2 regions of the Sellimonas catena genome follow, and region 2 is predicted to be linked to the other one. Evidence: a T-box and tRNA genes for the amino acid it is inferred to sense, from the RefSeq annotation. Region 2 holds a T-box; the other holds one or more tRNA genes.
The links. A T-box is a leader RNA that pairs with one kind of tRNA and senses whether it is charged. The one in region 2 lies ahead of pheS (phenylalanine--tRNA ligase subunit alpha), so its partner is inferred to be a tRNA-Phe.

Region 1: it encodes a tRNA-Phe, which carries the amino acid that the T-box ahead of pheS (phenylalanine--tRNA ligase subunit alpha) is inferred to sense. The anticodon was not compared.

Annotation. Positions count from the first base shown of each region.
Region 1 is NZ_BSBO01000004.1:12,112-16,647, forward strand. Features, by position in the region: gene Selli1_RS02725 (6-phosphofructokinase) at 1-915, opposite strand, end outside; gene Selli1_RS02730 (methionyl aminopeptidase) at 1,132-1,995, shown strand; tRNA gene Selli1_RS02735 (tRNA-Gly) at 2,075-2,145, opposite strand; tRNA gene Selli1_RS02740 (tRNA-Phe) at 2,149-2,221, opposite strand; gene Selli1_RS02745 (YjcN family protein) at 2,352-2,675, opposite strand; gene Selli1_RS02750 (hypothetical protein) at 2,918-3,397, opposite strand; gene Selli1_RS02755 (hypothetical protein) at 3,375-3,530, opposite strand; gene Selli1_RS02760 (RelA/SpoT-related domain-containing protein) at 3,634-4,536, shown strand, end outside.
Region 2 is NZ_BSBO01000028.1:9,683-14,218, reverse strand. Features, by position in the region: gene pheT (phenylalanine--tRNA ligase subunit beta) at 1-1,893, opposite strand, end outside; gene pheS (phenylalanine--tRNA ligase subunit alpha) at 1,915-2,934, opposite strand; T-box leader at 3,042-3,268, opposite strand; gene abc-f (ribosomal protection-like ABC-F family protein) at 3,284-4,536, opposite strand, start outside.

The DNA.
Region 1 (4,536 bases), on a different contig from region 2:
CGCAGCCGCGCCAAGCCTTGTCGCAAGAACTCTGTCATACGGGCACGGGGATCCTCCTCTTTGTGTATGCCCCGGAACCGTAATACGGACTTCCTTGTCGCACTTGCTCTCGATCTTCTCTGCCAGTTCATAGGCAACGGACGGATATTTTGCTTTTTTCTTTTCCTGAAGTTCTTTTAATTTCTTCTTCGGAAGCTCAGCCTCCTCCTTGGCAATCGCTCCTTCAGCGACAGCAATGATCGTAAAGCGTTTTCCTGCCGCTGAACGCTTTTTGATATATTCTGCGATCACATTCAGATCATACGGAATCTCAGGAAGCAGAATAATGTCCGCTCCTCCGGCAATCCCTGCATGCAGCGTCACCCATCCTACTTTATGCCCCATTACTTCTATGATAAATACGCGGCTGTGGGATGTGGCTGTTGTATGAATCCGGTCAATCGTATCTGTCGCGATATCCACCGCACTCTGGAAACCAAACGTCATATCCGTACCCCAGAGATCATTGTCGATCGTCTTTGGCAGCGTAATTACATTTAATCCTTCTTCCCTCAACAGATTGGCTGTCTTATGAGTCCCATTTCCGCCAAGGATGACAAGGCAGTCCAGATTCAGTTTATGGTAGGTGTGCTTCATCGCCTCTACCTTGTCCACTCCGTCCTCACCGATTACTCTCATCTGTTTGAACGGCTGTCTGGAAGTACCAAGGATTGTACCTCCGCGTGTCAGAATACCGGAGAAATCCTTCTCGGTCATCATATCAAAAGTAGAATAAATCAATCCTTTATAGCCATCTCTGAATCCGTAAATTTCCACATCTTTTACTTTGGCAAAAATCCCCTTTGCCACACCTCTCATTGCGGCATTGAGTGCCTGGCAGTCACCGCCGCTTGTCAGCATCCCGATTCTCAGCATATGCCCACGTCCTTTCTTTTCATACATTATAACTGTTCCGCCATACATCTGACCTCGTAAAACAGCATGGCCTGACAGTTCCCACATGTTTTTATTATATCTTATTTTTAGGGTGCTAACAACTGCGAAATGCGATATAATAGGAAAAGAGAGGCATATGCCCCCTCGGATTTTGAGAGATTTTACAAATTCAGAAAGACAAAGGAGATAGAGAATATGGAACGAAATGAACCTTGCTGGTGCGGAAGCGGCAAAAAATATAAGAAGTGTCATATGGCGATGGATGAAAAAATCGCTCTTCATGCCGAAAAGGGCGAAATCGTACCGGACCACTCCATGATCAAGACTCCGGAACAGATCGAAAAAATCCGGATCAGCGCCGACTTGAACACCGCTGTCCTCGATCATGTGGCCGCCCACATTCATGCGGGTATGAGCACGGCCGAAATAGATAAGCTCGTCTATGACTTCACAACAGAGCACGGCGGCATCCCTGCCCCGCTTGATTACCAGGGATTCCCAAAGAGTGTCTGCACTTCCATCAACAATGAAATCTGCCACGGAATTCCGGATGAATCCATCATCCTGCAGGAGGGCGATATTGTCAACGTGGACGTTTCCACCATTCTGGACGGATATTTTTCCGATGCTTCCAGAATGTTCTGCATCGGGGAAGTCAGCGAGCGTGCCAGACGTCTCGTACGTGTCACTGAAGAATGTGTGGAGCTCGGACTGAAAGAGGCAAAACCCTGGAATCATCTCGGCGATATCGCAGACGCTATCAACAGCCATGCGAAAGCAAACGGGTACTCCGTTGTGGAAGACATCGGAGGCCACGGCATCGGCCTGGAGTTCCACGAAGAGCCATGGGTCAGCTATGTCACACCAAAGGGAAGCGAGATGCTTCTCGTTCCTGGCATGATGTTTACCATCGAGCCGATGATCAACGAAGGAAGTCCGGATTTCTTTATCGATGAAGACAACGGATGGACTGTCTACACGGAAGACGACGGACTCTCTGCACAGATCGAATACATGGTGCTTATTACAGAAGACGGCGCCGAGGTACTGACGAAATAGCAATGTTCCGGGCAAAGAAAAGGCCGCCGCATCATCTTTACTTGATGATACGGCGGCCTTGCTTTTGAGCAATAAAAAAAGCGGGTGATGGGAATCGAACCCACGTATCCAGCTTGGAAGGCTGGTGTTCTACCATTGAACTACACCCGCGTATGCCCAAAGCCGGAATCGAACCAGCGACACGAGGATTTTCAGTCCTCTGCTCTACCAACTGAGCTATCTGGGCATTTGTCTTGTGCGCTTGGCACATGGACTATTATATGGGTTCCTCTTAGATTTGTCAACACTTTTTTTCAATTTTTCCAATTTATTTTTCGGAATTTTTTCTAATATATCTATTATATGTTCAATTTATCTTATCTAGTGTCATACTCTCCCACATAAATCATCCCATGCCGGTACACCATCCAGGTATCCATTACATCACCCTGCTCCCTGTCGTACGGTGCATCCACAAGTACATAACCGATCTGCCCGTCTTCCAGCTCATGAGGATACCCTTCTGTCGTGATCGATAACGTCAATGCCGCAATCGGATGGCCCGATCTGAGAATTGCAAACCGCGCAGCCCCCTGCGGAAGCATCAGCACGTACATTGCACCAATAATTACAACGAGGGCTATGATCGACAGCCAGAATTTTTTTGTCTTTATCGTACGTATCTTTTTCCTTCTTTTCATCTTCTACACCGCCATTTACAACTTCCCCCTTCTCTAAATTATAACAAAACGGGTCAGAGAGTCCTGAATTTTTTCTTAAAGATTCATTACATCTTGGGTAAAATTTCTGTTGTTTCAGATAAAATGCTTAATAGAATTGTTGCTTAGATGATATTACCTTGTATCCAAATGATAGTTATGATGTGCAGGCCGAAGCCTTGTTGCTTATCGGCCCGCAAAGATCAGTTATTTTTCAACCAAAGTTATGCAATTTCAGAAAGTCTGGATTTTGTTTTTTCAAGTTCACTTTCAAGGCGATTAACCCGAAGCTTAAGAATTTCTTTTTCATTATCAATTTTAACCGCCTCATCCAACTTTCTGCTCAAGTCGAGATGTCCTTCCGCAATAATCTGGATATTCCTGTTCGTCTCATTTTCCAAAGTCAGTTGAACATCTTTAACTATTTTCTCTACACCGGCTACACTTCTTTTGATGTCATTCAGCTCCTGGTTTATTCCGCCGACTTCACTTCTGACATCATTCAGCTCCTGGTTTACTCCGCCGACTTCACTTCTGACATCATTCAGTTCCTGCTTCACTCCATTTACTTCGCCTTTGACACCATCCAGTTCCTTTCTAACGCCGCCAAGTTCTTCTTCAACACATTTGAGCCTATATTCGATTGGATGAAATGTTTTTTCTATAATTCCACTGATTTGTTCAAAATCTTTTGGTTCTAACATATCTCTTTTCCTCCTCTCTCCCTGCCCATTTTGCTTTTGTTCTCTTATCATGCCATGCCCTTTCCGCATTGTCAAGTGCTCCGGCTGCTTTTCCACAAGGCATGTTTTTCACACACATTTTTTCAACATCCATCCCTTCATTCCGTCCCCGGACGTTGATAATCCGGTTCGAAAATGCTATGATAGGGAGGTACCCTGCCAGCAGGGAATTGAACGGAATCAAAGGATATGATCTTATGTTAAAAAAAGAGTTTCTGGAACGTTTTTCGATCAGCGAAGATGAATTTCGCGAGGCGGGACTTGATTGGGATGATCTGTGCTATATTGCAAAAGACTATGCCAGGAAGCTTCCTGAGCTTCAGCGTATCCGGGACGAATTTCTACAGGAATTTATTAAAAATAAGGATCAGAGAACGGGACTTCATTCTTACCGTACCCGTGTCAAGACGCCGTGGCACCTTGTGGAAAAGATTATCCGGAAGCGCTGCGAAAATTATCTGAAATACCGTACGCTCACAAAAGAGAATTACATGAAGTTTGTCACTGACACGATCGGGTTCCGCGGACTAATCCTGTACCGCGAAGACTGGGTGATCTTCCATAAATATCTGATCCAGCATTTTGAAAACAATCCGGATCTTTATATCCACAACTGTATTTCTGATTATCACGCTGACAAAGACCGGTATATGGCCGAACCGCCAAAAGTGCACATGCGTCTGGGAGATTTCAGTGATATTTATTCCGACTGGATCTCCAGCGACAATATCTTCGACCGGAAGCATTACCGCTCTGTCCACTATATTTTGAAGTATCAGGGTGTATACATGGAAGTGCAGATCCGTACTCTTTTCGAGGAGGGATGGGGAGAGATCGACCATCACATTCTCTATCCTTATAAGAAGAGCGACCCGATGCTCACGGAATTTTCCGAGCTTTTAAACCGGCTCTCCGGAATGGGTGATGAAATGGCCTCTTTCTTTAAAAGGCTCTGTGATGTTTCAAGCGAAAATTTCAAGCCGAAGCAGACGATTGTCAACCCAAGGCTGGACTATGAAAAGCCAAAAGAAAAGCTGAACGAAGTTGATCTGAGTTCGATACAGACAGTACAGGATGCCATTGACAGCATCGCAAAAGAA
Region 2 (4,536 bases):
TTCTTCCACAACACCTTTCATGCTGAAGAAATCGCCTTCTCCGTACATTCCAAGTGTAAACTGCATCCTCTCTTCCGGAAGTTCGGTAAGCGGCAGTGATTTCGGAAGATAAATATTTCCAAGCTCATAGAGTCTTACATCTTTGTTTCTCCGGTTATAGTTCGTTGCAAGGGAAGTCAGCATTCCGTTCAGGGAAATGGTACGCATAATGCTGTAGTCCTCTCCAAGCGGATTGGAAATCTGGATTGCCTGACGTTCCGGCGCATCCTTAGGAAGCAGGAGTTTATCAAATACTTTCGGACTCTCGAAGGAATATGTCATACCCTGGCTGAATCCGCAGAACTCCGCGATTTCTCTTGCGGAAGCTTCGATTCTCTGCTTGAAGGAAAGCTTTCCTGTTGTCGCTTCTCCCTTCGGAAGGGTAGTCGGAATATTGTCATAGCCGTAGAATCTTGCCACTTCCTCTGCCAGGTCCGCAAGGCGGAAAATGTCATGTCGGAAGGTCGGAGCCACGATTTCGTTTGTCTCTTCATCGTAGGCAAGTTCTACTTTTGCAAGGTATCCGATCATCTCTTCTTTAGAAATATCTGTTCCAAGAAGACGGTTGATGGCATCTGCATCAAACGGAACACGGACAGGCTCTTTTACCTTTCCATATACATCTACAGTTCCTCCGACTACTTCACCTGCCCCCATCTCTTCTACGAGCTGGCATGCACGGTCGATCGCTGCCTTTGCATTGTTCGGATCCAGTCCTTTTTCAAATTTTCCGGATGCATCGGTACGCAGTCCTACACGTTTGCTGGACTTACGGATATTTGTCCCGTCAAAGCATGCTGCCTCAAACAGAACGGTGTGCACGTGATCTGTGATCATGGAATTTTCGCCTCCCATGATTCCGGCGATTCCGATGGATTTTTCGCCGTCGCAGATCATCAGTACGTCTTTGTCAAGGTGTCTCTCCTGACCGTCCAGTGTCGTGAATGTCTCACCGTCTTCTGCATTTCTGACAATGATTTCTTTTCCTGCGATGGTATCCAGATCGTAAGCGTGCATCGGCTGTCCGTATTCTTCCATCACGTAGTTTGTGATATCAACAAGATTGTTGATCGGGCGGATTCCGACAGATGCAAGTCTTCTCTGCATCCACTTTGGAGACGGTCCGATTTTAATATTTTTTACGACTCTTGCGCAGTATCTGGAGCAGAGATCCTGATTCTTGACAGTCACTTTGATATAGTCAGAAGCATTCTCCTCATTTCCGGTCTCTTTAACAACCGGCGGATGGAAGCTCTTTCCGAATGTTGCCGCTGCTTCTCTTGCGATTCCAATCACGCTGAAGCAGTCCACACGGTTGGATGTGACTTCATATTCAAATACCGCATCATGAAGTCCAAGTACTTCAATGGCGTCTGCACCAACTTCCACATCATCCGGGAAAATATAGATTCCGTTTTCCGGTGCTTCCGGATACATTTCTTTTGTAGAACCAAGCTCTTCGATGGAGCACATCATGCCGTAACTGTCCACTCCGCGCAGTTTTCCGGCCTTGATTTCAATTCCGCCTTTCGTTTTACTTCCGTCGTGTCCGCCTGCTACACGGCCTCCCACGAGAACAACCGGAATTTTCTGTCCTTCTTCCACATTCGGCGCTCCGGTTACGATCTGAATTGTCTCGCTTCCGATATTCACCTGGCAGATGACAAGCTTATCCGCATCCGGATGCTTTTCGATCTTCTCAATCTGCCCTACCACGATCTTGTCCAGATCTTCATCCATCTTTTCATATCCCTCCACCTTGGTACCGGACAGTGTCATGGCGTCTGTGTATTCCTGCTCTGTCACGTCCAGATCCGGGACATATGCTTTAATCCATGATAATGATGTATTCATGATCTTTTTTCCTCCCTTATCCTAGAACTGCTTTAAGAATCTGATGTCGTTTTCGTACAGCAGTCTCATGTCGTCGATCTCATATTTCAGAAGGGCAATTCTCTCAAGCCCTACACCGAATGCGAAACCGGTATATTCATCCGGGTCAATTCCGCACATTTCCAGCACGTGCGGGTGTACCATTCCGCAGCCAAGGATCTCGATCCATCCGGATCCCTTACAGAAACGGCAGCCCTTTCCGCCACATTTGAAGCATGTCACATCCACCTCGGCGCTTGGCTCTGTGAACGGGAAATGATGCGGACGGAATTTTGTCTTTGTCTCCGGTCCGAACAGCTCTTTTGCGAAAACTTCCAGCGTTCCTTTCAGATCCGCAAAAGAAATATTTTTATCTACTACAAGTCCTTCGATCTGATGGAAAGACGGAGAATGCGTTGCATCCACCTCGTCAGAACGGAATACCCGTCCAGGAGAGATCATACGGATCGGAAGTTTCCCCTGCTCCATGACACGAGCCTGTACCGGGGAAGTCTGTGTTCTGAGCACGATATCCTTATTGATATAGAATGTATCCTGTTCATCTTTTGCCGGATGATCTGCCGGGATGTTGAGCTTCTCAAAGTTATAGAGATCGTATTCGATCTCCGGTCCTTCGACTACTTCATATCCCATACCGATGAAGATCCGCTCTACCTCTTCCTGGGCAATAGTGTTCGGATGACGGTGTCCCACTACATTCTTTTTGGATGGAAGCGTAACATCGATCACTTCAGCTTTTAATTTTTCTTCCCGGATCTTTGCATCCATCTTTTTCTTTGTCTCATCCAGAATACCTTCGATTTCCTGGCGGACTTCATTGACCATCTGTCCGACTTTCGGACGTTCCTCTGCCGCTACATCTTTCATTCCTTTGAGAACTGCTGTCAGTTCTCCTTTTTTACCTAAAAACCTGACACGTACATCATTTAATTTTTCCGGCACATCTGCAGACTGGATCTGCTTTAATGCTTCTTCTCTGATGCTCTGAAGCTTTTCTTTCATGATTTTCCTCCTTTACTCATCAACCAAGGCAGCCTGTACCGAACAGAAGGCTTTTCGTATTCAGGAAAGTCCAATCCCTTCCGGTAAACAAAAAAAACTCCGCCCCAAAAAGGGACGGAGAATCAATCCGCGGTACCACCCTGATTCCTGCCGTCAAAAGGCAGGCTCTCTTGTATGCGTAACGTGCACTACACGTCATTTCTTACTCTCTGTTCAGAAATGCAGCTCCTGTGGGAAATTCGGCATATCTGTCAAATCGAAAGGAGTTTCCAGCCTGCGGCTCCTTCTCTCTGTCGGAGATCAGATATCCTACTGACACATTCACAGCCTTTACTGTATCTTCTTTATTTTAAACATCCCCCTGCTCTTTGTCAAGTCCGGAACTCTCGAAAACTGCTTTAAATCCGGCGCTTTGAGGATCTTTTTCGAAACGTACAGCGCTCTTTGCAATCCGTTCGGTAAATACACTGTCGTGTTCTACAAAGATCATGGATGGTTTCCGCTCAAGAATCAGATTCTCAATCTGAATTCTTGTGAATATATCAATGTAGTTTAACGGCTCGTCCCAGATATATAGATGGGACGGCTCGCAGAGGCTCTTTGCAAGAAGCACCTTTTTACGCTGACCCTCGCTGTACTCCTCCAGACGCTTGTCAAACTGGTCTCTGGAAAAATCAAGCTTCCTCAAAACAGCCCGGAACAGCGTTTTATCAAGTCCCGCCTCCTCTTCCAGCTCCGCCAGCGTTCCTCTCATTTCAGAAGAATCCTGGCTGACAACCGAAATCTTCAGGCCGCTTCCGGTCTGAATTCTTCCCTCATCCGGCTGATAGATCCCTGCAATCAGCTTCAGAATCGTCGTCTTTCCGCAGCCATTCGGCCCTTTCAAAGCGATCCGGTCTCCCCGCCGGATTTCCAACGAAAAGTCTTTCAAAATCTGACGATCCCCGCGGGCAAACGAAATCCCTTCCACGGAAACAAGACGCTCCTTCTCATAATCCAGTGGAAACATTTTCAGTTCCTCCACCGTCTCGATGTCCTTTAAAAGCCCTGCCTTTTCTTTAGCCGCCTTCTCCATCCGGTGCTCCAGCACCTTGGACCGCTTCATCATCTTCGCCGCCTTATGGCCGATTGCACCCCGGTCCGGCTTCAGTCCTCCCACTTTATGACCGATCTTTTCTTTCTCCTTATTACCTGCCCATCTTCCGGCCTCCCTTGCCGCCGCCTCCAGATGGCGGATCTCCTTTTTCAGCTTCTGATTCTGCTCCAACTCCGCCTGATCCCGCAGACTCTTTTCTCTCTGCCATGTCTGGAAACTTCCCTTGTAGATCCGGATGCTGCTGCGCTCAATCGCCATCGTATGATCCGTACAGGCATCCAGAAGCCTCCGGTCATGGGAAACAAGAAGGAATCCCTTCTTCCTGCTCAGATAAGAGGCCAGCATCTGCCTCCCCTCCTCATCCAGATGATTTGTCGGCTCATCAATCAGAAGGAACGCATGCTCCTTGGCAAACAGCACCGCAAGCTGAAGCCGGATCCGCTCTCCCGGACTAAGCGTCCCATAAGGCCGCTCCAGGATGGCCGAATCCATTCCCATCCATTCCA